Regions from separate parts of the Brevundimonas sp. GW456-12-10-14-LB3 genome, predicted to be linked through region 2. Evidence: riboswitches for the same ligand, from Rfam matches in the RefSeq annotation. Region 2 holds a riboswitch; the other holds the start of a gene.
What was found. A riboswitch is a leader RNA that binds a small molecule or an ion and turns the genes downstream of it on or off. The one in region 2 is predicted to bind glycine.
Positions count from the first base shown of each region.

Region 1: it holds a riboswitch for glycine, as region 2 does, so the genes downstream of both, gcvT (glycine cleavage system aminomethyltransferase GcvT) here and AC07XS_RS00430 (TonB-dependent receptor domain-containing protein) in region 2, are expected to answer to the same signal.

Region 1 is NZ_JBWKZJ010000041.1:1,125-13,206, forward strand. Features, by position in the region: gene pncA (bifunctional nicotinamidase/pyrazinamidase) at 186-821, opposite strand; gene AC07XS_RS13695 (class 1 fructose-bisphosphatase) at 818-1,789, opposite strand; glycine riboswitch at 1,947-2,042, shown strand; glycine riboswitch at 2,046-2,131, shown strand; gene gcvT (glycine cleavage system aminomethyltransferase GcvT) at 2,187-3,302, shown strand; gene gcvH (glycine cleavage system protein GcvH) at 3,441-3,806, shown strand; gene gcvPA (aminomethyl-transferring glycine dehydrogenase subunit GcvPA) at 3,941-5,287, shown strand; gene gcvPB (aminomethyl-transferring glycine dehydrogenase subunit GcvPB) at 5,302-6,870, shown strand; gene AC07XS_RS13720 (TetR family transcriptional regulator) at 6,898-7,509, opposite strand; gene AC07XS_RS13725 (SDR family oxidoreductase) at 7,587-8,510, shown strand; gene AC07XS_RS13730 (hypothetical protein) at 8,727-9,131, shown strand; gene AC07XS_RS13735 (DUF6789 family protein) at 9,274-9,744, shown strand; gene AC07XS_RS13740 (hypothetical protein) at 9,839-10,168, shown strand; gene AC07XS_RS13745 (hypothetical protein) at 10,161-10,304, shown strand; gene AC07XS_RS13750 (F0F1 ATP synthase subunit B) at 10,393-10,908, opposite strand; gene AC07XS_RS13755 (F0F1 ATP synthase subunit B family protein) at 10,908-11,450, opposite strand; gene AC07XS_RS13760 (F0F1 ATP synthase subunit C) at 11,529-11,753, opposite strand; gene AC07XS_RS13765 (F0F1 ATP synthase subunit A) at 11,817-12,082, opposite strand, start outside.
Region 2 is NZ_JBWKZJ010000001.1:85,491-97,572, forward strand. Features, by position in the region: gene AC07XS_RS00430 (TonB-dependent receptor domain-containing protein) at 1-2,487, opposite strand, end outside; glycine riboswitch at 2,663-2,750, opposite strand; gene AC07XS_RS00435 (ABC transporter substrate-binding protein) at 2,958-4,049, opposite strand; gene AC07XS_RS00440 (response regulator transcription factor) at 4,103-4,765, shown strand; gene AC07XS_RS00445 (sensor histidine kinase N-terminal domain-containing protein) at 4,762-6,147, shown strand; gene cml (CmlA/FloR family chloramphenicol efflux MFS transporter) at 6,542-7,723, shown strand; gene AC07XS_RS00455 (LysR family transcriptional regulator) at 7,778-8,680, opposite strand; gene AC07XS_RS00460 (VOC family protein) at 8,764-9,207, shown strand; gene AC07XS_RS00465 (hypothetical protein) at 9,617-11,206, shown strand; gene AC07XS_RS00470 (helix-turn-helix domain-containing protein) at 11,338-11,724, opposite strand; gene AC07XS_RS00475 (hypothetical protein) at 11,860-12,082, opposite strand, start outside.

The sequences.
Region 1 (12,082 bases), on a different contig from region 2:
CTCTTCTTTCGTCATCCTCCGGCAAGCCGCGTCTTCGCGGCGCGGACCGGGGGATCCAGCGGCCGAAGGCGAAATCCATCCGCCGCACGATGCGGGAGCACCTGGCCCGCGACAGGTTCGCGCTCTCGCGCGCCGCTGGGTCCCCCGGTCTCGCTAAGCTCGCCGGAGGATGACGAAAGAGGGGTTTAGCCGAGGAGGGTTTCGGCCCCGACCTCCGCCACCCCCATCGCCCGGAAACTGTCCCGGGCCGTCGCCTCGGTCTGCGGCGCGATGGCGCGGCTGGCGTCGGAGATGACCACGGCTTGGAAACCCTCGCGCACCGCATCCTCGGCGGTGAAGCGGACGCAGTAGTCGAAGGCCAGCCCGCACAGGAAGACGCGGGTCACGCGCAGGTCGCGCAGCAGGCCGGCCAGGCCCGTCGGGGTGCGATGGTCGTTCTCGAAGAAGCCGGAATAGGAATCCACTGCGGGGTTATAGCCCTTGCGGATCACGGCCAGGGCCTTTTGCACCGTGGGCGCCGCATCGGGGTGGAAGTCGGCGCCGGGCGAGCCCTGGATACAGTGGTCGGGCCACAGCATCTGGCGGCCGTAGGCGACCTCGATCTCGGTGAAGGGGGACGCGCCGGGGTGGTTGGAGGCGAACGAAATCTGGTCCGGGGTGTGCCAGTCCTGGGTCAGGACCACCCGGTCGAACCGTTCGGCCAGCCGGTTGATCAGCGGCATGATCCCCGCCCCGCCCTCAACCGCGAGACGGCCGCCCTCGCAGAAGTCGTTCTGAGGGTCGATGACCAGGAGGGCGTCAGTCGGACCGATCTTCATCATGCGCTCGCGTAGGCGTCGATCTCGTTGGCCGAGCCCAGGGCGACGGGGATGCGCTGGTGCAGATGCTCGGGCTGGATGTCGAGGATCGATTGAACCCCGTCCGTCGTCGCCTTGCCCCCGGCCTGTTCAACCAGGAAGGCCATGGGATTCCCCTCGTACATCAGGCGCAGCTTGCCGGGCTTGTTCGGCTCCCGCTTGTCCCAGGGGTACAGGAAGACACCGCCGCGCATCAGGATGCGGTGGACATCGGCGACCATGGCGGCGACCCAGCGCATGTTGAAATTCTTGCCCCGGGGGCCGTCCGCGCCCTTCAGCACGCCGTCGACATAACGCTGCACCGGCTCGGCCCAGTGGCGCAGGTTCGACATGTTGATGGCGAACTCCTTGGTGTCCAGGGAGATGGCGATGTCGTCGTGGGTCAGGATCCAGTCGCCGTCGTTCGACAGGGTGAAGCCCTTGACCCCTGCGCCCGTAGTCAGGACCAGCATGGTCTGGGGGCCGTACAGGGCGTAGAGGGCGGCGACCTGATTGCGGCCGGGCTGCATGAAGTCGGCCTCGGTCGGCGAAGGCGTCGCAGACTTCAGCACCGAGACGATGGTCCCCACCATGGCGTTGATGTCGATGTTGGACGAGCCGTCCAGCGGATCGAACAGGACCAGATATTGGCCGGTGGAATTGGCCGCCGGCTGAACCTCGTCCATCTCCTCCGAGGCGACGCCGGCGACGGCGGGACAGGCCAGGAGGGCGTCGGTCAGCATGTCGTTGGTCATGACGTCGAGCTTCTTCTGCTCCTCGTCCTGAACATTGATCTGGCCCGAGGCGCCCAAGGCCCCGGCCAGGGCGCCGCCGGCGACCAGAGTGCTGATGTCGGCGCAGGTGGCGGCGGCGACCGTCAGGACCGTCTTCAGCCCTTCCGGAACCTCCAGGGCGGCGATGTGGGCGTCGAGGCGGGTGCGGTCGGCGGTCATGGGATCGGTCCGGAGCGGCGGAGAGGGACGCTCCGTTCTTGGCGGGCGGACGCAGGGAGAGCAAGGGCGAGCCGACGCCGGACGTCAGGAAGTGCGACAAGGCGGCGTCAAAACACGCCTGCGCTTGACTTGCGGCCGGAGTCGGTGGCTTAGGTCGATTGCTCTCGCGGGAGAGATCGGCGCGCCTCGGCGGGTCGACGCCGAAGGCGCAACCGCCCCGGAAACGCTCAGGCAAACGGACCGCGAAGCATACGGACGCTGGAAAGCCGCTCTTCACGGGCGCGCCGACGGAGCAAGGCGACATGATTTGGTCGCCGGAATCTCTCAGGCTTCAGGACAGCGGGGGCGCGAGGACGGCGGAGCTCCGCCACAACACGCGACCGTGAAAGCCTGAACCATGACCGATCAGACCCTGAAGACCACGCCCCTGAACGCCGCGCACCGCGCCCTGGGGGCCCGGATGGTGGGCTTCGGCGGCTATGACATGCCGGTCCAGTATGAGGGCGTCCTGGCCGAGCACCGCTGGACCCGCGAACACGCCGGCCTGTTCGACGTGTCCCACATGGGCCAGTGCAAGATCACCGGCGCCGACGCCACCGCCCAGTTCGAACGGTTCGTGCCCGGCGACTATGAAATCCTGAAGGCCGGCAAGCAGAAATATTCCCTGCTGCTGAACAAGGACGGAGGGATCATCGACGACCTGATGGCCGGCCGCCCGGATCACGACGGCCTGTTCGTCGTCGTCAACGCCGGCAACAAGGACGAGGATTTCGCCTTCTGGTCCGCGAACCTGGAAGGCGACGCCAAGCTGACGGTTCTGGACGACCGCGCCCTGATCGCCATCCAGGGGCCGGAAGCCGCCGAGGTCATGAAGGCGCATGAGCCGGTGCTGGCGGAAATGGGCTTTATGGAATGCGCGCGTCTGATGCTGTTCGGCGTCGACTGCTATGTCTCGCGTTCGGGCTACACGGGCGAAGACGGCTATGAGATTTCGGTCCCGGCGGACCAGGCCGAGCGCATCTGGAACACGATCCTGGAAGACGCCCGCGTCAAGCCGATCGGCCTGGGCGCCCGGGACAGCCTGCGCCTGGAGGCGGGCCTGCCGCTGCACGGCCACGACATCGACCCGACCACCAGCCCGGTCGAAGGCGCCCTGACCTTCGCCCTGTCGAAGTCGAGGAAGGAACGGGCCGATTTCGCCGGCGCCGACCGCATCCTGAAAGAACTGTCCGCCGGTCCTTCGCGCGTCCGCGTCGGCCTGATCGTCAAGGAAGGCGCCCCGGCCCGCGAAGGCGCCGAGATCGCCGACGCCGATGGGAACATCATCGGCAAGGTCACCTCGGGCGGCCCCTCCCCCACCCTGGGCAAGAACATCGCCATGGGCTTCGTGCCGCCGGCCCATGCCGCCCTGGGCACGGAGTTGAAGGTCATCGTACGCGGCAAGCCCGCCGCCGCCGAGGTCGTCGCCATGCCCTTCGTGGCGCAACGCTATTACCGGAAGCCGAAGGCGTAACATTCACCCCGTCACCCTCGGGCTTGACCCGAGGGCCGGATTATCCGCCGCATTGCGTCGGGATCAACACAGAGAACGATCCGCCTCCGATCCTCGGGTCAAGCCCGAGGATGACGGGGTGGGAGATGGAGAAGAGAAATGAAATTCACCAAGGATCACGAGTGGGTCAGCCTGGACGGCGACATCGCCACCGTGGGCATCTCGAAACACGCCGCCGACGCCCTCGGCGACGTGGTGTTCGTGGAAGTGCCGGAAGTCGGCAAGACTGTCGCCAAGGGCGCCAGCTTCGCCGTGGTCGAGAGCGTCAAGGCGGCGTCCGACGTCTACGCCCCCGTCTCGGGCGAAGTGGTCGAGGCCAATGACGCCCTGTCGACCGCTCCGGAAACCGTCAACTCGGCCCCGGAAGCGGACGGCTGGTTCGCCAAGATCAAGGTGTCGGACGCCTCGGAACTGGACGCCCTGATGGACCAGGCCGCCTACGACGCCTTCCTCGCCACCCTCTAATCTCAAACTCCGTCACCCTCGGGCTTGACCCGAGGGCCGGAGGATCAACCACTCGTGCGAAGCCTAGACGCACGAGCCGCACAACATCCGATCCTCGGGTCAGGCCCGAGGATGACGGGTGAAGGAAACCGGCAATGCGTTACCTCCCCCTGACGCCCGACGACCGCACGGCGATGCTCGCCGCCATCGGCGCCAAATCGATCGACGACCTGTTCGTGGACGTGCCCGAAGCGGCGCGGCTGGACGGGCCTGTGAACCTGCCGCGGGTGGCGGGCGAGTTGGAGGTCGAGCGCGCCCTGTCCGCCATGGCCGCCAAGAACGCCACAGCCGGCGCCGTCCCCTTCTTCTGCGGCGCAGGGGCCTACAAGCACCATGTCCCGGCGACGGTGGATCATATCATCCAGCGGTCGGAGTTCCTGACCAGCTACACCCCCTACCAGCCGGAAATCGCCCAGGGGACTCTGCAGTATCTGTACGAGTTCCAGACCCAGGTCGCGAACCTGACCGGCATGCCGGTGGCCAACGCCTCGCTTTATGACGGTTCGACCGCCATGGCCGAGGGCGTGCTGATGGCGACCCGCGTGACCCGCCGCAACAAGGCGGTGATCTCGGGCGGGGTGCACCCCCACTACGTCAAGGCGACCGAGACCGTGGTCCACGCCGTCGGCGTCGAGACGCAAGTCCTGGCTCCCGCCGTCGACGCCGAGGCCGCCGTGATCGACCAGATCGGTCCCGACACCGCCTGCGTCGTGGTTCAGACCCCGAACGTCTTCGGCGCCGCAACGGATGTCACGAAGATCGCCGAGGCCGCCCATGCAGCCGGCGCCCTGCTGATCGTCGTGGTGACGGAAGCCGTGTCTATGGGCCTGCTGAAGTCGCCCGGCGAGATGGGCGCGGACATCGTCGCCGCCGAGGGCCAGTCGATCGGCAACGCACTGAACTTCGGCGGTCCCTATGTCGGCCTGTTCGCCACGCGCGAGAAGCTGATCCGCCAGATGCCCGGCCGCCTGACCGGCGAGACGGTGGACGCCGACGGCGAGCGCGGTTTCGTCCTGACCCTGTCGACGCGGGAGCAGCATATCCGCCGCGACAAGGCGACGTCGAACATCTGTACGAATTCCGGCCTCTGCACCCTGGCCTTCACCATCCACATGAGCCTGCTGGGCGAGACGGGCCTGCGCAAACTGGCCCTGCTGAACCACGAGAAGGCCCTCGCCACGCGCGACGCCCTGGCCGCCGTTCCGGGCGTCGAAATCCTGACCGACCGCTTCTTCAACGAGTTCGCGGTGCGCCTGCCCAAGAACGCGGCCGAGGTCGTGGATCAGTTGGCCGCCCATCACGTCCTGGCCGGCGTGCCCTACAGCCGCCTGGCCCCCGACGCCGGCATGGACGACGTCCTGCTGGTCGCTGCGACCGAAACCACCCTTGACGCCGACATCAAGCTCCTGGCGACCGCCCTCGCCAAGGTGCTGGCGGCCTGAGCGGAGACAAGACCATGAGCACCATGAACACCGTCGGCCGCCCGACCGCCCCGAACCAGGTACAGACCAAGCCCGCCACCCTGACCGGCGGGCGCGGCCTGTTGCAGAACGAGCCGCTGATCTTCGAAGGCGAAGGCTGGGGCAAGACCGGGGTCGACCTGCCCGAACCGAAGACCGATGCGTCGGACCTGGGCGACCTGGTCCGCAAGGATCCGATCGGCCTGCCCGGCCTGTCGGAGCCCGAGGCCATGCGCCACTATGTGCGCCTGTCGCAGAAGAACCACGCCATCGACCTGGCCATCTATCCGCTGGGCTCGTGCACGATGAAGCACAACCCGCGCCTGAACGAGAAGATGGCGCGTCTGGCCGGTTTTTCGGACATCCACCCCCTGCAGCCGATGTCGACGGTTCAGGGCGCGCTGGAGCTGATGGATACGCTGGCCCATTGGCTGAAGACCCTGACCGGCATGCCCGCCGTCGCGCTATCTCCGAAAGCGGGAGCGCACGGCGAACTGTGCGGCCTGATGGCCATCCGCGCCGCGCACGAGGCCTCGGGCCAGCATGAGAAGCGCCGCAAGGTGCTGGTGCCCACCAGCGCCCACGGCACCAATCCGGCGACGGCCGCCTTCGTCGGCTATACCGTCGTCGAGGTGGCCCAGACCGAGGACGGCCGCGTGGACGTCGCCGACCTGGCCGCCAAGCTGGGCGACGACGTCGCCGCCATCATGGTGACCAACCCCAACACCTGCGGCCTGTTCGAGCGCGACATTCTGGAAATCAGCCGCCTGACCCACGAGGCGGGCGCCTATTTCTACTGCGACGGCGCCAACTTCAACGCCATCGTCGGCCGGGTTCGTCCGGGCGATCTGGGCGTGGACGCCATGCACATCAACCTGCACAAGACCTTCTCGACGCCGCACGGCGGCGGCGGGCCGGGCGCGGGGCCGGTGGTGCTGTCCGACGCCCTGGCGCCCTTCGCCCCGGCGCCCTGGGTGGTGCATGACGATAACGGCTATCGCCTGATCGAGCGTGAGGAAGACGAGGCCGAACAGGCCTTCGGTCGCCTGTGCGCCTTCCAGGGGCAGATGGGCATGTATGTGCGCGCCCTATCCTACATGATGAGCCACGGCGCCGACGGCCTGCGTCAGGTGGCAGAGGATGCGGTGCTGAACGCCAACTACATCAAGGCCCGCCTGTCGGACCTGATGAGCGCGGCCTTCCCCGACGGCCCCTGCATGCACGAGGCCCTGTTCGACGACGAATGGCTGAAGGGCACGGACATCACCACGCTCGACTTCGCCAAGGCGATGATCGACGAGGGCTTCCACCCGATGACCATGTATTTCCCGCTGGTCGTTCACGGGGCCATGCTGATCGAGCCGACCGAGACCGAGTCCAAGGCCGAGCTGGATCGCTTCATCGAGGCCATGCGCCTGCTGGCCCAGGCGGCCAAGGCCGGCGACGTCGACCGCTTCAAGGGCGCCCCCTTCCACGCCCCCCTGCGTCGTCTGGACGAAACCCGCGCCGCCCGCTCGCCGGTGCTGCGCTGGACGGCCCCGGAAGGCTCGAACCAGGCGGCCTAAGCCGCTCTCGGCGTCCGCCGTCCTGGATCAGGGCGGCGGACGCTGGCCCGCCATGCGTCTCAGGACGGCGAAGGCTTCGCGGCCGAACCGTTCAGGCCCTTCGTCCGGATGGGCCAGCCAGGCCTCGCCGGCCAGTTTCATGATGCTGACGCCGATCGCCGCCGCGACGCGACAGGCGACGTCGTCCGGGGCCAATCCCTTCCGCTCGGCCAGGGTCTGGGCCAGCAGCCGCTCCACCCCTTCATACTTTGCGTGATCACCGGCCTGAAGGGCGGGCGTCTGATGGATCAGCCGCGTCAGGTCCAGCATGTCCGGCGTCTGGAAGCGCGCGGCGACATCGGCCAGCCCCCCCTCCACCATATCGAGCAGCGGTTCGTCGCACGGCCGGGCCGCCACCGCCTGGGCGATCATCTCAGGGATCTGGGCCTTGAGGGAAAAGACGATCTCTTCCTTGGAGCCGAAATAGTTCAGCAGGGTGCGGCGCGATACGCCCGCCGCCGCCGCCACCTCGTCCAGGGTGGCGCCGTCAAATCCCTTTTCGATGAACAGCCGCAGGCCTTCGGCCTGAATGCGGGCGTGGGTTTCCAGCCGCTTCCGCGCACGCAGACCCTGCTCGCCAGGAAAAACTTTTTCTTGCACTTCTTGCATATTTGCACCGGATGCAGATATGCAAGCCGGAGCCCTTCGGAAATTCAGTTCACCCCAGGATAGCCGCAATGACCCAATGGACGACAGCCGATATTCCCGACCAGAGCGGCAAGCTGGTCATCATCACCGGGGCGACCGGCGGCATCGGCTTGGAGGCGGCGCTCGTTCTGGCTGGAAAGGGCGCCGAGATCGTTCTGGCCGCGCGCAATCCGGACAAGGGCGATCAGGCGGAACGGCTGATCCGCAGTCGCCACCCTGAGGCCCTCGTGCGGTTCGAACGGCTGGACCTGGCGGACCTCAGCTCTGTCGCCGCCTTCGCCGAGGCCCTCCTGGCGGCGGGTCGGCCGGTCGACATTCTGATCAACAATGCGGGCGTCATGGCCGTGCCCCGTCGCCGAACGACCATCGATGGTTTCGAGATGCAGTTCGGAACCAACTATCTATCCCACTTCGCCCTGACCGGCCGGCTCCTGCCACTGCTGACGGCGGCTCAGGCGCGAGTGGTGCAGTTGTCCAGCGTCGCCCATCGCGGCGGTCGGATTCAGCTCAGCGATCTGAACTATCGCTCCGGTTACCGGCCCTGGCCCATCTATCAGCAGTCCAAACTGGCGATGTTGATGTTCGCCCTGGAGCTTCAGCGCCGCAGCGATCGCGAAGATTGGGGCCTGACCAGCGTGGCCGCCCATCCCGGTTTCGCCCGGACGGATCTGATCGCCAACGGCCACGCCGGCAGCCCGCCCGGACTTTTCGCCTTGGTCAGCCGCCTTCTGGCGCGCGTGGCCAGCCATTCGGCGGCCGACGGCGCCTTGCCGATCCTGATGGCGGCGACCCTGCCCCAGACCGAACCCGGCGCCTATTACGGCCCTCAGGGCTGGCAGGAGATGCGGGGTGCGCCCGGCCGCGCCCTCATCAAGCCCCAGGCGCTGGATGTCGAAACCGCCCGCGCCCTGTGGTCCGAGTCCGAACGCATGACCGGCGTCCACTACGGCTGACCAAGGCCTAGCCGCGTCCTGTGGGACACAGACTGCGACAATCCGGCTTCATGACCAAAGCTTCATAGGAAAGCCACGGATCGGCCATCGAACCGGATCTTAAGGGGTTATGTGACAACCTCGCCACGGTCGCTCTTTCCCTTCCCGGCTTGGGATCGGGTGGGCGTGGCGACCGTTGTCACACCTCAGTCAGTCCTCCTCCCTCCCGGCGCCCTCGTGATCTCCGCACCCGCTCTCGTCCTGTCCTCCGCCTCGCCTCGCAGCCGCAAGCTGCGGGTGCTGAAGCGTTGGGCCCTGATGGCGGGCGGGCTGTTCGTGGTCCTGCTTGGCATTCTGATCGCCCCCCTGCCCGGCCCCGGCGGCGTCCCGGTGATCGCGGTCGGCCTGATGCTGATCCTGAAGAGCTCCTTCTGGGCCAAGCGACAGTTCATCCGCGCCCAGTACGCCCGGCCGAAATGGGTCTATCCCTTCCGGCGGCTGATGCGGAAAAAGCCGGAGTTCGCGCCGGTTTTCTGGCAACAGGCCTTGCGCGCCGAAAAGGTGATCCTGACCCGGCGGCGGCGCGGCCTGATCCGTCTGCGCAAGGGCCTTCGCCGCTACATCCGCAAACTGTTCCGCTGACCGTGCGCGCATCAGCGATCATTTCGCGCCTGCGTTGCTGCGTTCGCTAACCACGGCAACGTGAACGCCGACCGTCCGAGTCAGGCGTATTCTGTCCCAGCGTTATCAGAGAACCAGAAAAGCGTTGGGAGGCGCTAAGGTCATGATGTCACGCTTACAAAAAGGTCTGATCGCCGGTTTCGCCGCCACGTTCGCCGTGTCCCTGCTGGAAATACCCAATCTGTTCCTGAACTGGTTCGACCCGTTCCAGAGCGTCATCGCCGCCCTGATCGGCATGCCCGACGCCCTGGCCGTGGGCTGGATTCTTCATGCGGTGACCGGGGTGCTGATCCTGGGTCCCCTGTTCGCCTACCTCTGCCCGCGACTGCCCACCGACACGCCCGAGACCAAGGGCATCGTCTTTGCGGTCGGCGCCTGGGTGGTGATGATGGCCGGCGTCTTCATGGTCGGCGACTACCGCACCTTCAACGCCGGCTCGGGCTTCGGCACCATCGCCTGGCTTCTGGTCACCCATGCCGTGTTCGGGATCGTCCTGGGCAATGTCTATGCCCGGCTGGTCGCGCGCGACAAGCGCCAGACGCCCCATGTGATCGGCGGCGCCACGGCCCACTGATCTCGGCGGGCCGGACGGCCTGGTCTCCAGGCCGTCCCTGCGTCCGGCTTCCTACACAGACGAACCGGACGGTGGGCCGACGGCTTCCCCTGCGATGAACCGCAAGGAAGATCCGACGCGCCGAGGGCGCATCCGCTGGGAGCCTCTGCTGGTCGGCGGCGTGGTCCTGGCCCTGATCGCCTATTACCTCGTCGCTGAGGTGATCTGGCGAAATCCTCAGGCCGCCAGCGACAGCGAGACGGCCGTGGTCCAACCGGCCGTCGTGCCGCCGCCCGGCGGCGCCGTCCCGCCCAGCGCGCCCGCCGTGGCGCCCGGCGACAATCCGGCCCTGCGCGGCCAGTCGGCCGTGCGCGGCGACGGCACGCCCCTGAACGGCTCCACCACCTCGACGCCGCCCCCGCAGCCGATGCAGACCGATGACTGAACCCGACCGCGATCCGGACGGCTTCAGCCGCCGCAGTGAAAGCGGCCCGCCCTTCCGCATCATGGGCGGGGTCATCGTCTTCATCCTGGTGATGATCGCTGTGGTTCTGACGGTCAGCGGCGTCATCGGGCGCTGAGGGGCCGCCCCAAAACGACTTCGGCCGAAACCGCCAGAGCGATTTCGGCCGAAGGACGGGCGTTGAGACCCGGTCAGACTTGAGGTCGTCAGTTCAGGCGGTCGCCGATCTGGGCGATGGCGGCGTCCAGCAGCGGATCCTTGGCGCCGCCGGCGAGGCGGGCGGCCAGGATCTGTTCCGCGGCCTTGGCGGCCAGGTCGGCGGCGGCGGCCTTGACCTCGGCGGACGCCTGGGCCTCGGCCTGGGCGATGCGGGCCTCGGCCATCTTCTGGCGACGCTCCAGCGTCTCTTCCAGCTTGGCCTTGGATTCGACTTCCAGACGACGGGCGTCGGCTTCCGCCTGGGCCATCATATCAGCGGCCTGGGCCTCTGCCTCGGCCTTCTCCTTGCGGATTTGGGCCAGCAGGGCTTCGGCCTCGGCGCGCAGACGGGCGGCCTCGTCCAGGTCGGCCTGGATCTTGGCGCCCTTGGCGTCCAGCTGGGCGGCGACCATCTTGGGCACGCCGACGGCGATCAGAATACCGAAGAAGATCAGCAGGCCGACGCCGACCCAGATCTCGGGATTCGACAGGTCCCAGATGCCCGGTTCAAAGATCAGGTTCATCAGGCGGCTCCCTTGGCGAGGTCGAGTTCGGCCTTGGTCGCGGCCTGGCCGGTCAGGCGCTCCACCATGGCGCCGGCGGCGTCGGAGGCGATGGTCGAGACATTGCCCATGGCGGCGTCGCGGGTCTTGGCGATGGCGGCCTCGGCTTCGGCGATGCGGGCATTGACCACGGCTTCTTCAGCAGCCTGGCGGGCGTTGGCTTCTTCCGTCACGCGCGCCTTGGCGGCGGCGGCGGTGGCGCGGGCGTCGGCGCGGGCCTTGGCCAGGTCGGCCTGGGCCAGGGCGGCCTGCTCGGCGGCCTCGGCCTGGACCTGACGCGCGGTGGCGACGGCGCCGGAGATGGTCTCGCGACGTTCATCCATGACGCGGCGCAGGCGCGGCGCGAAGACCTTGGCGATCAGGAAATAGAGCAGGAAGAACAGGACCAGCAGATAGCCCATCTGCCCGGCCCAGTGCTGGGTCTCGAACTGGGGCAGTCCGCCGCCGCCGTGGCCTTCGGCCTCGGTGGTCGCGTGGGTGTCGTGAGAAGTGGGTGCGGCCATGGTGTCCGTTCGTCCGAAAAGCAGAAAGGCGGCGACGGCCTCAGCGAGAAGCCGCCGCCGCCCTAAACCCCGGATAGATCAGGAGTTCAGGATCAGGATGCCCAGCACGAAGGCCAGGATGCCCAGGGCTTCGGCCAGAGCCGCGCCCACGAACAGGTTGCCGACTTGCGAGGCGGCGGCCGACGGATTGCGCAGGGCGCCGTTCAGGAAGTTGGCGAAGATGTTGCCCACGCCGATGGCCGAGCCGATCATGCCGAGGGTGGCCAGGCCGGCGCCGATGTACTTGGCGGCTTCAGCTTCCATGGTGAGTATCCTTGTTTCAGTCAGGTGGGTTGGAAGGAGGGAGTTCTCGAACTGGGCCGGGCCTTAGTGGCCTTCACCCAGGTTGACCACATCATTGAGATAGATGCTGGCCAGAACGGCGAACACGAACGCCTGCAGGAAGGCGACGAGGAATTCGAGGGCGGTCAGGGCGACGACCATGGTCATCGACAGGGCGGCGATCGGCAGGCCCCACAGGCCCAAGCCCTCGCCGACGAAGGCGCCGGCGCCCAGGGCCACGACGAAGCCGGCGAAGATCTTCAGCGCGACGTGGCCGCCCAGCATGTTGCCGAACAGACGAAGAGCCAGGG
Region 2 (12,082 bases):
CGAGATGGCGACGGTGCTGTTGTAGTCGCCCGCCGAGATGTAGCGCGCGCGCAGGTTCGCACCGAACACCTCGCCCTTCCAGCCGAGGCTGGCGTTGACCCGCAGCTTGGGTACGCCCAGGCCGAAAGAATAGCCCTGGGATTCGACATATTCGATCTTGGTCACGCCGTCGTCCGTGGTCAGGCTGTTCACCCAGGTGCCGACCAAGCGCATCATCACCCGGCCCGTCGCGCCCGGAACCCAGAGGTCGGCGTCGGAGGCGTAGGAGGCCTCGGCGTCGATCCCGTCCGTGTGGTACTCGGCCAGGTTCACATAGGTGGACATGGTGCGGACCAGATTGCCCGCCGAGTCGCGCTCGACCTTGGAGCAGAGGTCGAGGTTGCCGTTGTAGCAGCGGTTGACCAGATCCTGCGGCGCAATCGTCGTGATCACGTCGTCGATCTTGATGTCGTAATAATCCAGCGACAGGTTCAGGCCTGGGATCGAAGGCGGCGAATAGGTGACGCCCAGGGTCAGTGTATCGGCGGTCTCCGGGCGGAGGTTGGGATTACCGCCGCCGTTGTTCAGCGTATAAACTAAAGCCCCGTTCTTGGCCGGGTCATTGATGTTGTTCCAGCCGGTGGTGGTGGTGGTGAACAGCTCCGAAAGATTGGCCGAACGGATATCGCGCGACTGAGTCACACGGCCGCGGAAGCCGGGGAAGAACTCGTTGGTGGCGCCAACCTTCCAAGACCAGATCGAGCCCGTGGTGTCGTAGTCCGAGATGCGAGCTGCAGCATTGAACTGCAGGTCGTTCAGGATCGGCAGATCCTTGACGATCGGGACCAGGACTTCGGCGAAGGCCTCCTTCACGCTGAACTCGCCGGACATGGCCGAGAAGCTGAACGTCTTGAAGGCCTTGGCCGCGTCCAGCTCGCCAATACGCTGATCGGTCTGCTCCTTGCGGGCTTCCAGGCCGACGGCGATCGACACGTCGCCGGCCGGCAGGCTGAAGGGCTCGCCACGCAGGCTGACGCCGGCGACGTCCAGCTTGGTGGTGGCCCGCTGCTGAGGCGTGCCGGTGACATAATCGATGGCTTCCTGAGACGGCGCGCCCAGGCCAAAGAGATTGATCGGCACGCAGCCCGAGTTGGGATTGGTCAGGGTCACGCGGCAGACGGCTCGACCGCTCACGGGATCGATTACGGAATCGACCGCATTGGCGAATTCGGTCTTCAGCAGAAAACCGGGCGTATCGATATTATTCTCGAACTCGCCGTGGCTGTAGTAGGCGCCCCAGCGCCAGCTGTCGCCGAACTCGCCGTCCACGGCCAGAGTGGCCTGGGTGGTGACGCGCTCGAAATCGATCGTGGAATAGGACAGATCAGAGTTGAAACGTCCGAAGGTGAAGGACGTCTGGCCAGCGGCCGCCATCTGCTGCTTGATCGTGGACGACAAGAAGGCGTTGTCGATGCTGATCGTCAGATCGCCGCGATCGTGATCGCCGAACCAGACATAGTCGTTCCACATCCGCGAGTGACGGACGTCAGCCGTGACCCGCAGCTTGTCATTGATCTCATAGACGGCGCTGGCCAGCCCGGTGTAGCGGCGCTGCGGCGTGACCAACGGGCTGAGATCGTCATTGGACGGACCTTCGCCGCCGATCGAGTTGGTTCCGCTGACGGTGCCGTAATCGAAAGGCCGAAGCGTGCCGTCCGGGTTAAACACCTTACCGCGGTTCACGCCCGACAGGATCAGACCGCCGTAAGCGGCGTTGGCGAAGCCGACGTCCGGCTGCAGGGCGCCGTTGACGGTGGCCCATCGGCCGATATTCGGGCGCGACGCTTTGGGGATGACGCCTTCGTTGTCCAGGTATTCGCCGCCGATGACGAAGTGGCCGCGCCCGTCGGCGAAGTCCGCGCCCCAGGCGCCTTCGAACCGTTCCTGCTCAGCGTCGTCGTAGGAGGACACGCCGTATTCGGCGCCCAGCTTGCCGCCGCTGAAATAGCGATCAATGCCGATGTTCACTACGCCGGCGACGGCGCCTGAGCCCCAGGCGGCCGATGCGCCGCCCGTAACCACGTCGACGCTCTTGACCAGCACCGACGGCACGGCGTTCAGATCGTTCTCGCTGGACACGCGACGCCCATCGATCAGGACTAGGGTCCGGTTGATGCCCAAGCCGCGCAGATCGACCGGCGCATTGCCCGCACCGGTGTTGGTGCCGGTCGTCTGGGCCGATGTGGTGGCGCGGAATTGAGGCATGTCGTTGAGGGCGGCGGCGATATTCGGCCGCGCGCCAACCGACAGATCCTCGGCGGAAAGATGGATGGTCGGCGTCGGCGCCTCGAAGCCGGCGCGGTCGATCCGCGAGGCGGTGACGACAATGTCATCGACCGAGGCCGCATCCTCTGGAGCGCCCGCCTCCTGGGCATGGACAGAGGTGGCGCAGGCCATCAGCGCGATGGCGCTGCAATAATAGGTCAGGTTGCGATTAAGACGAGACAAAGCGAGATTCCTCATGGCGATGACGCCCCTCCCCAGGGTTGCCCAATGCGACCGGCGCTCTGCGGCGCCCGTTCGCCCCCGCTGTCATTGGGCCTGAGAGCTTCAGGCCGTTCGCCGACCCTTTCTCCTTCGGCGAGGCCGCATCCCCCGGATTCGACCTTCTCTCCAGCGTTCCTTCAGCAAGACGGTCCGTTTGCCTGAGCGTTTCCGGGGCGGTTGCGCCTTCGGCGTCGGCGGGAACCGATCTCTCCCGCCTTGCTGAAGCGAGTAAGATCGACCAACGAATGCCTGTCAAATCGGCACGCCTCGCAAGGATAATGCTTCTATTTTCACATTCATGCAGTTACATGCCGCTTTTGAAGCGCGTCAGTCGTTTGTCGCCGAGCGACTATCGGTCACCGCAGGATCGGTGAAAGCGAGGTGACAGAAACACCGCCTTCAGAAGAAAGAGACTTATCCACAGGAAAGCCTTAGGGGGCCCTAGGGTCGTCCGGCGCCCGTTCCGCCGCCTGCATGGCGGCCCGCCAACGCTGCAGAAGCCCCTCGCGACGCGCCTGATCGAGATTGGCGAGCAAGGCCGGTCCCACACGGACCGGCCGAGCGCCGGGGATAGAGGCGCGACGCTCGGTAAGAATGTCGCCGCGAGCTGGGCGGACCCCCAGGCCGGCGATGATCCTTTGCCCTTCACGCGATAAAAGAAAATCCAGAAAAAGCCGGGCGGCGTTGGGGTGGGCCGCGTTGCGGGGTATGAAGGCCACGCGCGAGACGGACAGATGATAGTCCTCTGGCGTAACCAGGCCGATATCGGGCGCCCGGGCGACCCACGACGCCCCGTAAGACTGGTTCATATTGTAGGCGAAGGCCATGCGGCCCTCAGCCAGTTGGCCCATCATCCTTTGGCCGGACGTATCGGCACGCGGATGAGTAGACCCCAGGGCAGTCATCAGGGCCCAAGCGTCGGGATAGATCTGGATGTCGGCCGACAGTTGCAGAAGCGCCACCCCGCTGCGTTCGGCGTCATACAGGGTGACCCGGCGGAAAAACCGGTCCGCGTCGGTAGACAGCCGTTCGAGCAGTTGGGCGTGGCTGCGCGGCACGATCTCCGACGGCAACCGCCTGCGATTATAGGCGAAGACGACGGGCTCGGCCGTCACACCGAACGCCTGGTCTCGCCAGACCGAGCCGTCCGGCATGGCCGCCCGATGCGGCGATCGATAAACTTGGGCGTAGCCGTCATTGATCAGCTTGACCTGCACGTCCATCGCCGTGCTCCAGACCAGATCCGGCCCCTCCAGTCCGGAGGCGGCGCGGGACTGGACTCGGTTCGCGATCAGGGTCGAGTTGATGTCCTCGAGCCGCACCGCGATCTCGGGCCAGCGCCGTTGAAACGCCGCCAGCACAGGCCCCATCAGGCTGGTGTTCGTGAGGATGTGCAGCCCGCCCTCGCGCCTGGCAAGCCATCGGACGCGGGGCGCCGTCGCGACCCCGTCCGGCTCGCCCGCGCAGGCCGAAACCCCCGCCCCCGCGAGCCCGAGAAGCAGATGTCGGCGATCCGTCTTCACCGGGGCGGGTTTCCCGCTATTGTACCGTTCATGATCCGCTCCTTCGCATCGCCATGAGAATACTGGTCGTCGAGGATGACAAGGCGCTTCGGCATTCGCTCGAGGCCAGCCTTCTGGCGGTCGGTTTCGAACTCCGCTCCACCGACAGCGGGGACCAAGCCCTTCATCTGGAAGCGACGGAGCGGTTCGACGCCGCCGTGTTGGACATCGGCCTTCCCGACATCGACGGTTTCGAGGTCCTGAAGGCCTTCAGACGGCGGGGATCGCAGACGCCCGTCCTGATGCTGACCGCGCGCGACGCCCTGGGCGACCGGGTGGCGGGACTGGATTTCGGCGCTGATGACTATCTCGTCAAACCCTTCGCCCCTTCGGAACTGATCGCCCGATTGAGAGCGATCGTGCGTCGACGCCAGGGTCGGGCGGCGGGCGCCGCGATCGTCGGCTCACTGGTCTGCGACTGGGACGCCGGCCGGGCCCAGGTCAATGACCGGGAACTGTCGCTCCGTCCGCGCGAATGGGCGGCCCTGCGCGTTCTGGCCTCGCGCGCTGGCCAGGTGGTGGATCGGGAGTTGTTGGCGGCCGAAGTCTTTCCGCAGGATGAGGCTCCCTCGCTCAACGCCCTGGAGATCCATGTCGGTCGGCTGAGGCGCCAGTTGCAGCCTGACGGCCCCGCCGTGACCAATATCCGCGGTCGCGGCTATCGTCTCGATCCATGAGCGAGGCGCCCGGCTCGCGCCGCCCCCACAGTCTGGTGACACGTCTGCTGATCGCCCAGGTCGCGCCCCTGGCCCTGTTCGCCGTCGTGGTGCTGGCGGTCGGGGCTTGGACGGCCCACCGCGTGGTGGCGGAGACGGCCGACCGCCTCCTGGCGGGGGCGCTGCAGACCATCCGGGAAACGGTCTCGGTCGCCGACGGCAAGGTGACTGTCGATGTCGCGCCCTGGACTCTGGGCCTGCTCGACGGTCCCGAGCGGGACGCCGTCTTCTACAGTGTTCGCGAGGGCGGCCGACTGATCACAGGCTATGAGGAGTTGCCGCGCCTGCCCGACGCCTCGTCGGATGCTCCGATCTTCGCCGACCTGTCCGTCCGCGGCGTGCCGGTTCGCATGGCCCAGCAAACCCTGACGATCCCAGGAAGACCCGCCCCCGTCACCGTGTCGGTGGCTCAGAGCCTGGACTCGCGACGCGCCAGCCTGTTGGATCTATATCGCAGCCTGCTGCTGCCACCCACCCTGCTCGTCCTGTTGGCCGCGCTTCTGATCTGGCCGGCCTTGAAGTGGGGCCTCAACTCGCTCAAGCGGCTGATCGACGACCTGACGCGCCGCCCCGGTCCCCGTGCCGACTTCGCGCCCGCCGACATCGACCTGGCGCCCCGCGAATTCCAGCCGGTGCTGACCGCCTTCAACCATCTCCTGGCGCGGCTTGAGGCCTCGACGTCGGGGGTTCAGCGCTTCGCAGCCGACGCCTCGCACCAGTTGCGCACCCCGCTTTCGGTCGTGGCGGCCAATCTCGATCTGCTGGCGGGCGCGCCCAGGACCTGGACCGCGCGGGAGAGGCGTCTGATCGACGACTCCCGCGACGCGGTCGCCGGCATGACCCGGCTCGTCGGCCAGTTGCTTTCCACGGCCCGGGCTGACGGCGCCCGGATCAAGTCGTCTGCCGACCTGGGCCGGGCGGCGCGGCGCGCCTTTCAAATGGCTAAGGCGCGCCGGTCCGCCCCGAACGGCGCTCTACGCCTTCGTCTTCCGGCAGAGGCCGTGGTCGTTCTGGGCGCCGAGGACCTAATCGCTGAACAGATCCTCAATCTTATCGACAACGCCTTCCACCACGGCGCGCCGCCCGTCATCGTGCATGTGCGAACAACGGGCGCGGTCTGCGTCTGGGATCACGGCCCCGGCGTCGATGAGGCCGCCCTTCCCCGCCTTACAGACCGATTCTTCCGCGCCGCGCCCTCCCAGGCGTCCGGTTCCGGCCTCGGCCTCGCCATCGTTCGCACCTTGGCGGAGGCCCAAGGCGGGCAGTTCGGTTTATCCAACCGCAGCGGCGGGCGAAGCGGCCTCGTCGGGCGACTGACTTTCCAACCCAGTGCGGAAGAATGAGTCGTCGAAACGACAAGCCGTTCTGAAGGTGGACGCGCGCCACCGGATCGGGAGCGCCGTTCGCACCGACGGCGGCTGAAGGCGGCTTCGATCGATGTGCGGTTTAAGGCGGCTGCGCCGAAGACCCTCTCGCCAAGCCCCACCAGAGGGCTTTCGGTTTTGTCGGACAGCGCCCGTCGGCCGCCACAGCCCTGCGCGGCTTCGGTCGCTGGACCTTTGCTTTGTCTAGGTCCAGACAAAGCCTGACCAAGAAGACGCGGGAGGCGCCTGAGATGGGTGGCACGAAGGCCTCGGACGAATAGGCCGCAACGACGAACCCGTTGTTGCGGCGATCTGCTGACCTCCACCCGGCTGATCGCCGTCAAATCCAGCATTTGACGCGAAGCGATCCCTCATGTCCGACAACCGGCCCATTTGGGCCCACGCCCTTCCGACCGCCATCCTGCTGATGGCGCCCTTTGACCTGCTCGCCTCGCTGGCGATGGACATCTATCTGCCCGTGACGCCGGCCATGCCGGCCGCTTTGCAGGCCGATCCACCCGTCATCCAGCTCACGCTCAGCGTCTACCTCCTCGGCCTCGGCCTCGGGCAAGTCATCTTCGGCCCGCTCTCAGACCGGTTCGGTCGGCGGCCTGTGCTTCTGTCCGGCGCGCTCACGTTCGCGGTGACTTCGGGCCTGTTGGCGATGGCGGCGTCAGGCTGGGCGTTCGTCGTCCTTCGGCTTGCTCAGGCGATGGGCGCCGCGGCGATGCTGGTGGCGACCTTCGCGACGGTCCGTGACGTGTACGGCGACAAGCCGGAGAGTGTCCGGATCTATGGCCTGTTCAGCGCGATGTTGGCCTTTGTGCCCGCGTTCGGACCCGTGCTCGGGGCGCTCGTTTCAGCGCAGTTGAGCTGGCGGGCGATCTTCTGGTTCTTGGCCGCGTTGACGCTTCCGCCCCTGATGCACGCGCTTTGGCGGTGGACGGAAACGCGCCCTTTGGGCGAAGCCTCTCGCCCACGCCCGGGCCCCATTCTCCGCAGTTGGGCCTTCCAAATCTACACCTTGGCGTTTGGAGCCGCGATGGGGTCCTTCTTCGTCTACGTCTCGACGGCGCCACGCATTCTTGTCGAAAGGGTGGGACTGTCGGAGCTTGAGTTCAGCCTCGCCTTCGCCAGCACGGCTTTCGTCATGATCGTCGCATCCCATGCCGCTCGCCCTTGCTTGGACCGATGGGGGGTGGCGGGCGCCGTTCAGCGGGGCATGGGCCTGCTGCTCGCGAGCGCCCTGTGTTTCGGCGCGAGCGCCGCCTTCGGCGAGCCCTCCATAGGGAGCGTCATCCTCCCGTCTTGGATCATGGCGGTGGGGATCGTCCTGACCGTGTCCGTCTCGGCGAATGGCGCCCTCGAAGCCTTCGGCGATCAGGCGGGCCTGGCCGTCGCGCTCTACTTTGCGGGCCAGAGCCTGATCGTAAGCCTCGTTGGGACCCTGGCCGTGATCCTATTCAACGGCAGCACAGTTTGGCCTCTGGCCGCCTACACGCTGACACTGCCAACCCTCGTGCTACTGGGTCTCAACGCATCACGGAAATCCTGAAACCCAAGAGATCATCACGGATCGAACAGGCGGCTGCAGCTCAACGTCGCCAACTCAGGGCGTCGCCTGCGCTTCCGTCTCGATCTCGTTTCTGAGCCAACGCAGACCGTGATCATGGTCCCGCCGGTCATGCCAGACCTGGACAAGCGAAATACCGGCCAGGTCGATCGGCGGGGCCCCGAGGGTCAGACCGTCTTCCCGGCGCGCCTCAAGGCTTCGGCGCGCCGCCGTCACGATAAGGTCCGTCCCTCTGACAATCCGAGGGGCGACGGACCAGTGCGGCAGGGTGAAGATCACCCGACGAGCGTGGCCCAAGGCTTTCAAGGCGGCGTCCACCTCGCCCCTGTCGTCCGGCGACGCCGCCACCGCCACATGAGGTCGGGACAGATAGTCCTCCAAGGTCGCCGGCAGGCCCGCCGCCTCGTCGGCAAGACAGGCGAATTGATCAATGAAGAGATCCGAACTGCGCAAGCCCTCGTCCCGCACGCCCGGATAGACGCCGATCGCCAGATCGATCTCGCCGGACCGAACCGCCCCGAGGGCGGCCTCGCGGCCCAGGGACACGAGCCGCAAGGCCGCACCCGGCGCCGTTTGAACAAGGCGCCTGACCAGCCCCGGCAATAGAACCTCGGCGGCGTAGTCGGACATCGAGACCCGGAACGCCCGCCTAAGGGTCTGCGGGCTGAAGACCTCGTCCCGCAAAAGCCCTCCGAGCACGGCGAGGGCCTCGCCAAGGGGCGCGGCCAACGCCCGTGCGCGCGCGGTCGGCTCCAGCCTCCCCGCTCTGCGAACCAGGATCGGATCATCAAGCAGAGCCCGAAGACGCGCCAGAGTCTGGCTGACGGCGGGCTGGGTCTTGTTCAGCCTCAGCGCTGCACGGGTCACATGGCGCTCAGAAAGCAAAGCGTCCAGCACCACGAGCAGGTTGAGATCAATGCCGGCGAGCTCATTAGTCATTCGCATGATCGTTATACCAAACACCCATTTCCACACGGAATGTGAATAAACGAAGGTCGGCGCGATCACCAAGGGAGCGCCCGATGTCCGATACACCAACCTTTGACCGTGGCCTGAGCCACATCGCCCTGGTCGTCCGTGAGATGGACCGCAGTCGTGAGTTCTATGAAACCTTCGCCGGCTTGCGGCTGGTGCATGAACGCCGTGCGGAGGGCCGTATCAGCCGCGTCGCCTGGCTGGCCCATCCCCACACCGCCTTCACGGTCGTGCTGGTCGAATCAAACCAGCTCGACGACACGCCGCTCGGTCCCTTTGGGCACATTGGACTGGCGTGCCGGGATCAGGGCGAAGTGGACCGTCTCGCGGACCTCGCCAGGCGCAGGGGCGTCCTGCGGTCTCCGCCCGTTCAAAGCCCGCCTCCGGTCGGCTACTGGACCTACATCAGCGACCCAGACGGAAATACGCTTGAGCTGTCCTTCGGACAGCAGATCCGTTTCACGGGCCGTCAGGGGTCCGACGGGGCTTAAGCCGAGCGACAGATAGGCGACTTAAGGGCCCGGGCTGCAGCGATCGGCTGCGCGCCGCAAAGAGCGACCATCGCGTGGGAGGTATATAAGCGCCCACAGAGCGCTGATGGGTGAAGCGAAGAACGGTTGTCGCGGAACCACAGGTGACTGGCTGCACATCAACCACCCTCATTCATGCCGACCGCCCGCGAGGCGGGGCTTCATCCTATCGTGCAGGAGCCGGCGCCCCTTCGCGGCCGCGCGTCATGAGGCGCGAGAATGACATGCGGGCCAGGCCGTGTCGCCGCGCCCGCAGAGATTGAGCCAAGAGCTTAGGGCTACAACCAAAAGGATTTGACGGTTCTCGCAAAAGGCGTGATCAATACAACGCACGGGGTCGGCGGGATCACATTCTCTTGGAGGAGACACGATGTTCGCGAAATCACGCAAGGCGCGCCTGCTGGCCGCCGCCCTCAGCGTCACGGCTGTCCTACTGCCCAGCGTCGCCGCAGCCTGGAAGCCGACGTCCCACGTCTATTTCGCCGAAATCGCGGTGAAGGACGCGCTCGACGACGGCTATGTCGAAATCCCCGTCCTGGGAACCGGCGAGGTTCGACGATACAAGGTCGATGACGACACCTTGGTCGCCTTGAGAGCGGGCCGTGCGCAGTATCGCGCGGGCGTGCTGGGCCCCGACGCCTATCCGGACATCCTCACGGGCCAACAGGTCATCCATCCGGACGGGGAGGAAAGCGGCGTCTCGCACGGCTCGGACGCTTGGCTTGAGCACGTCTGGAACAGCTTCGGCGACGATCCGCTGCAACGCGCCTTCCGCCTGGGCTTTCTGACCCATGCGGCGGGCGACACCTATGGCCACACCTTCATCAATCAGTTTTCCGGCGCCCCCTTCACCTTGAACCCGCCGGACAATGCGATCCGCCACATCGTCCTGGAAGGCTATATCGACAAGCGCCTGCCGGGTTCAGCCTTGACCGGCGACTTCTTCACTGCCAGCGTGGCGGGGGTCGACGGACGCATCTATCAGGCGATGGTCGACGCGCGTCCCGGCTCCGCCCTGGACCGGTTGCTGCCCAGCGCCAGCAGCAGCACCAACTATTCGGTGCCGCGCCTGTTCTCGACCCTGCGCGCATCGCTCGACGCCGACATTCGGGCCTATTACGACCACAAGGCCGACCTTCAGCGCCGCATCGACAACTGCCGCTGGAACGACTTCAGCTGTTCGGCGGTCCTGCTGTCGGCAGAGTTGGCCGGCTATGTGGCGCTCAATGCGGCGCCGGTCACCTACAAGGAATACTGGCGCGACGACATCGACGAAGGCCTGCGGCTCTGGCCCCAGGTCAGTCATCAGGTGGCGGAGGCTTTGTTCTTCAACGCCGAGCGCAAGACCGACACCGAGAAGGCCGACCGCATCCTCAGCGACTATGCGACCCGACATCTGCTTTCGATGGCGGGAGCGCCGAGCTTCATCGGTCTGACCGCTGCGGCGATCGGCGACATCATCGACGCCGTGACGCCCGACTGGCTGCTGGCGCCGATCCGTGCGCTGAAAGCGGAGTTGCTGGACACCCTTCTGAAGGCGGCCACCGGCATGACTAAGGCCCAGTTGCAGGCCTATCTCACCCGGCCCGACCGGTATTTCGATCAGGTGATGACGACCGGGAACGGCGAACACATCACCCTGGCGCGCTTTAATCGCGACTATCTGCAGATCAGCGACACCGGCTACGACAATCCGTCTGAATCGTTCGACTATCGCAACCTTCCGGCCGCCTACAACACGGTCGTCGCCAGCAAGCTCGTGCTGTTGCCGCCGGCCGAGATCGACCGCTTGATCCGGGATTTGGGCGGGTCTCGCCGCCTCGAACGGCCCAATGTCATGCTCGGCTTCGCCCATACGCTCGACGGCTCCGTCCAATGGCGCAGCGGCATGGTGCTCGCCGCCGAGTGCAACGTTTACCGCCGGGTCTTCAAGCCGCTGCCGCGCGACGAGGTCTGCTGATTTCGGAAGACCCGCGACGATCATCCGCTCGACCCCATCGGTCGAGCGGCCCTGCGACCTGGACCTCTACGGTCGTATGGAACTGACAGCCTTTCCGCCGCAGAGGCCCAAGGCGACGGAGAAGGCGGCGGCTACATGTCCGGCGCGCGCGCGCCGTCCGATGCGAACTCCCGCGCCAGCGCCAGCAGCAGCCCTCGACGAGCCGGCGGCGTCTTCTGAAATGCTTTCAAGAGTTCCCGCCGCTCTCGGACATCTCTGTCGTCCTCCTCACTGACGGGGCGGAACGTCTGCGCTGGAAGAAAGGCGACGATCGGGAGTTTGAGCGCGTCCGCGATACGAACCATCGTGGAGACCGATACCCGGCTCGCCGCCCGTTCGTATTTCTGAATCTGCTGAAAGGTCACCCCGATCGCCGCGCCGAGCCGAGACTGCGTAAGGCCGGAGGCCATCCGCTCCTCGCGGATGCGCGCGCCGATGTAGACGTTCAATGGGTCGGTGGTCTCTGAACCGGACGTCATGGGGATTTCCGAAGCGTCTGCGCCCTTTGCCGCTCGGATCACATATAGTCAAGCTTGGTCGGCGCGCAACCGGGGGCGCCGCGTCGCGTCCGCAAGCGCCCCATCAGCGCGGCCGGCTCGGCCGCGGCGCCGGGGTCAGAAGTACTCTATGCCTTCAGGCGTGCACCAACCGACGTGCTCTTGACTGTGAAAGGCGGTTTGCTGGCCGCTGGTGAACTCGCTGCTGCCGGCCCAGATCGGCGTCCCCCAGCCGCCGTAGCAGACGCCGTAGTTTCGACCGACCTCCGTCGTCTTGGAGGCGTCGCTGTAATAGACGACGTCGTAAAGCGCCACGCGATTGCCGCCGATAATCTGGGCG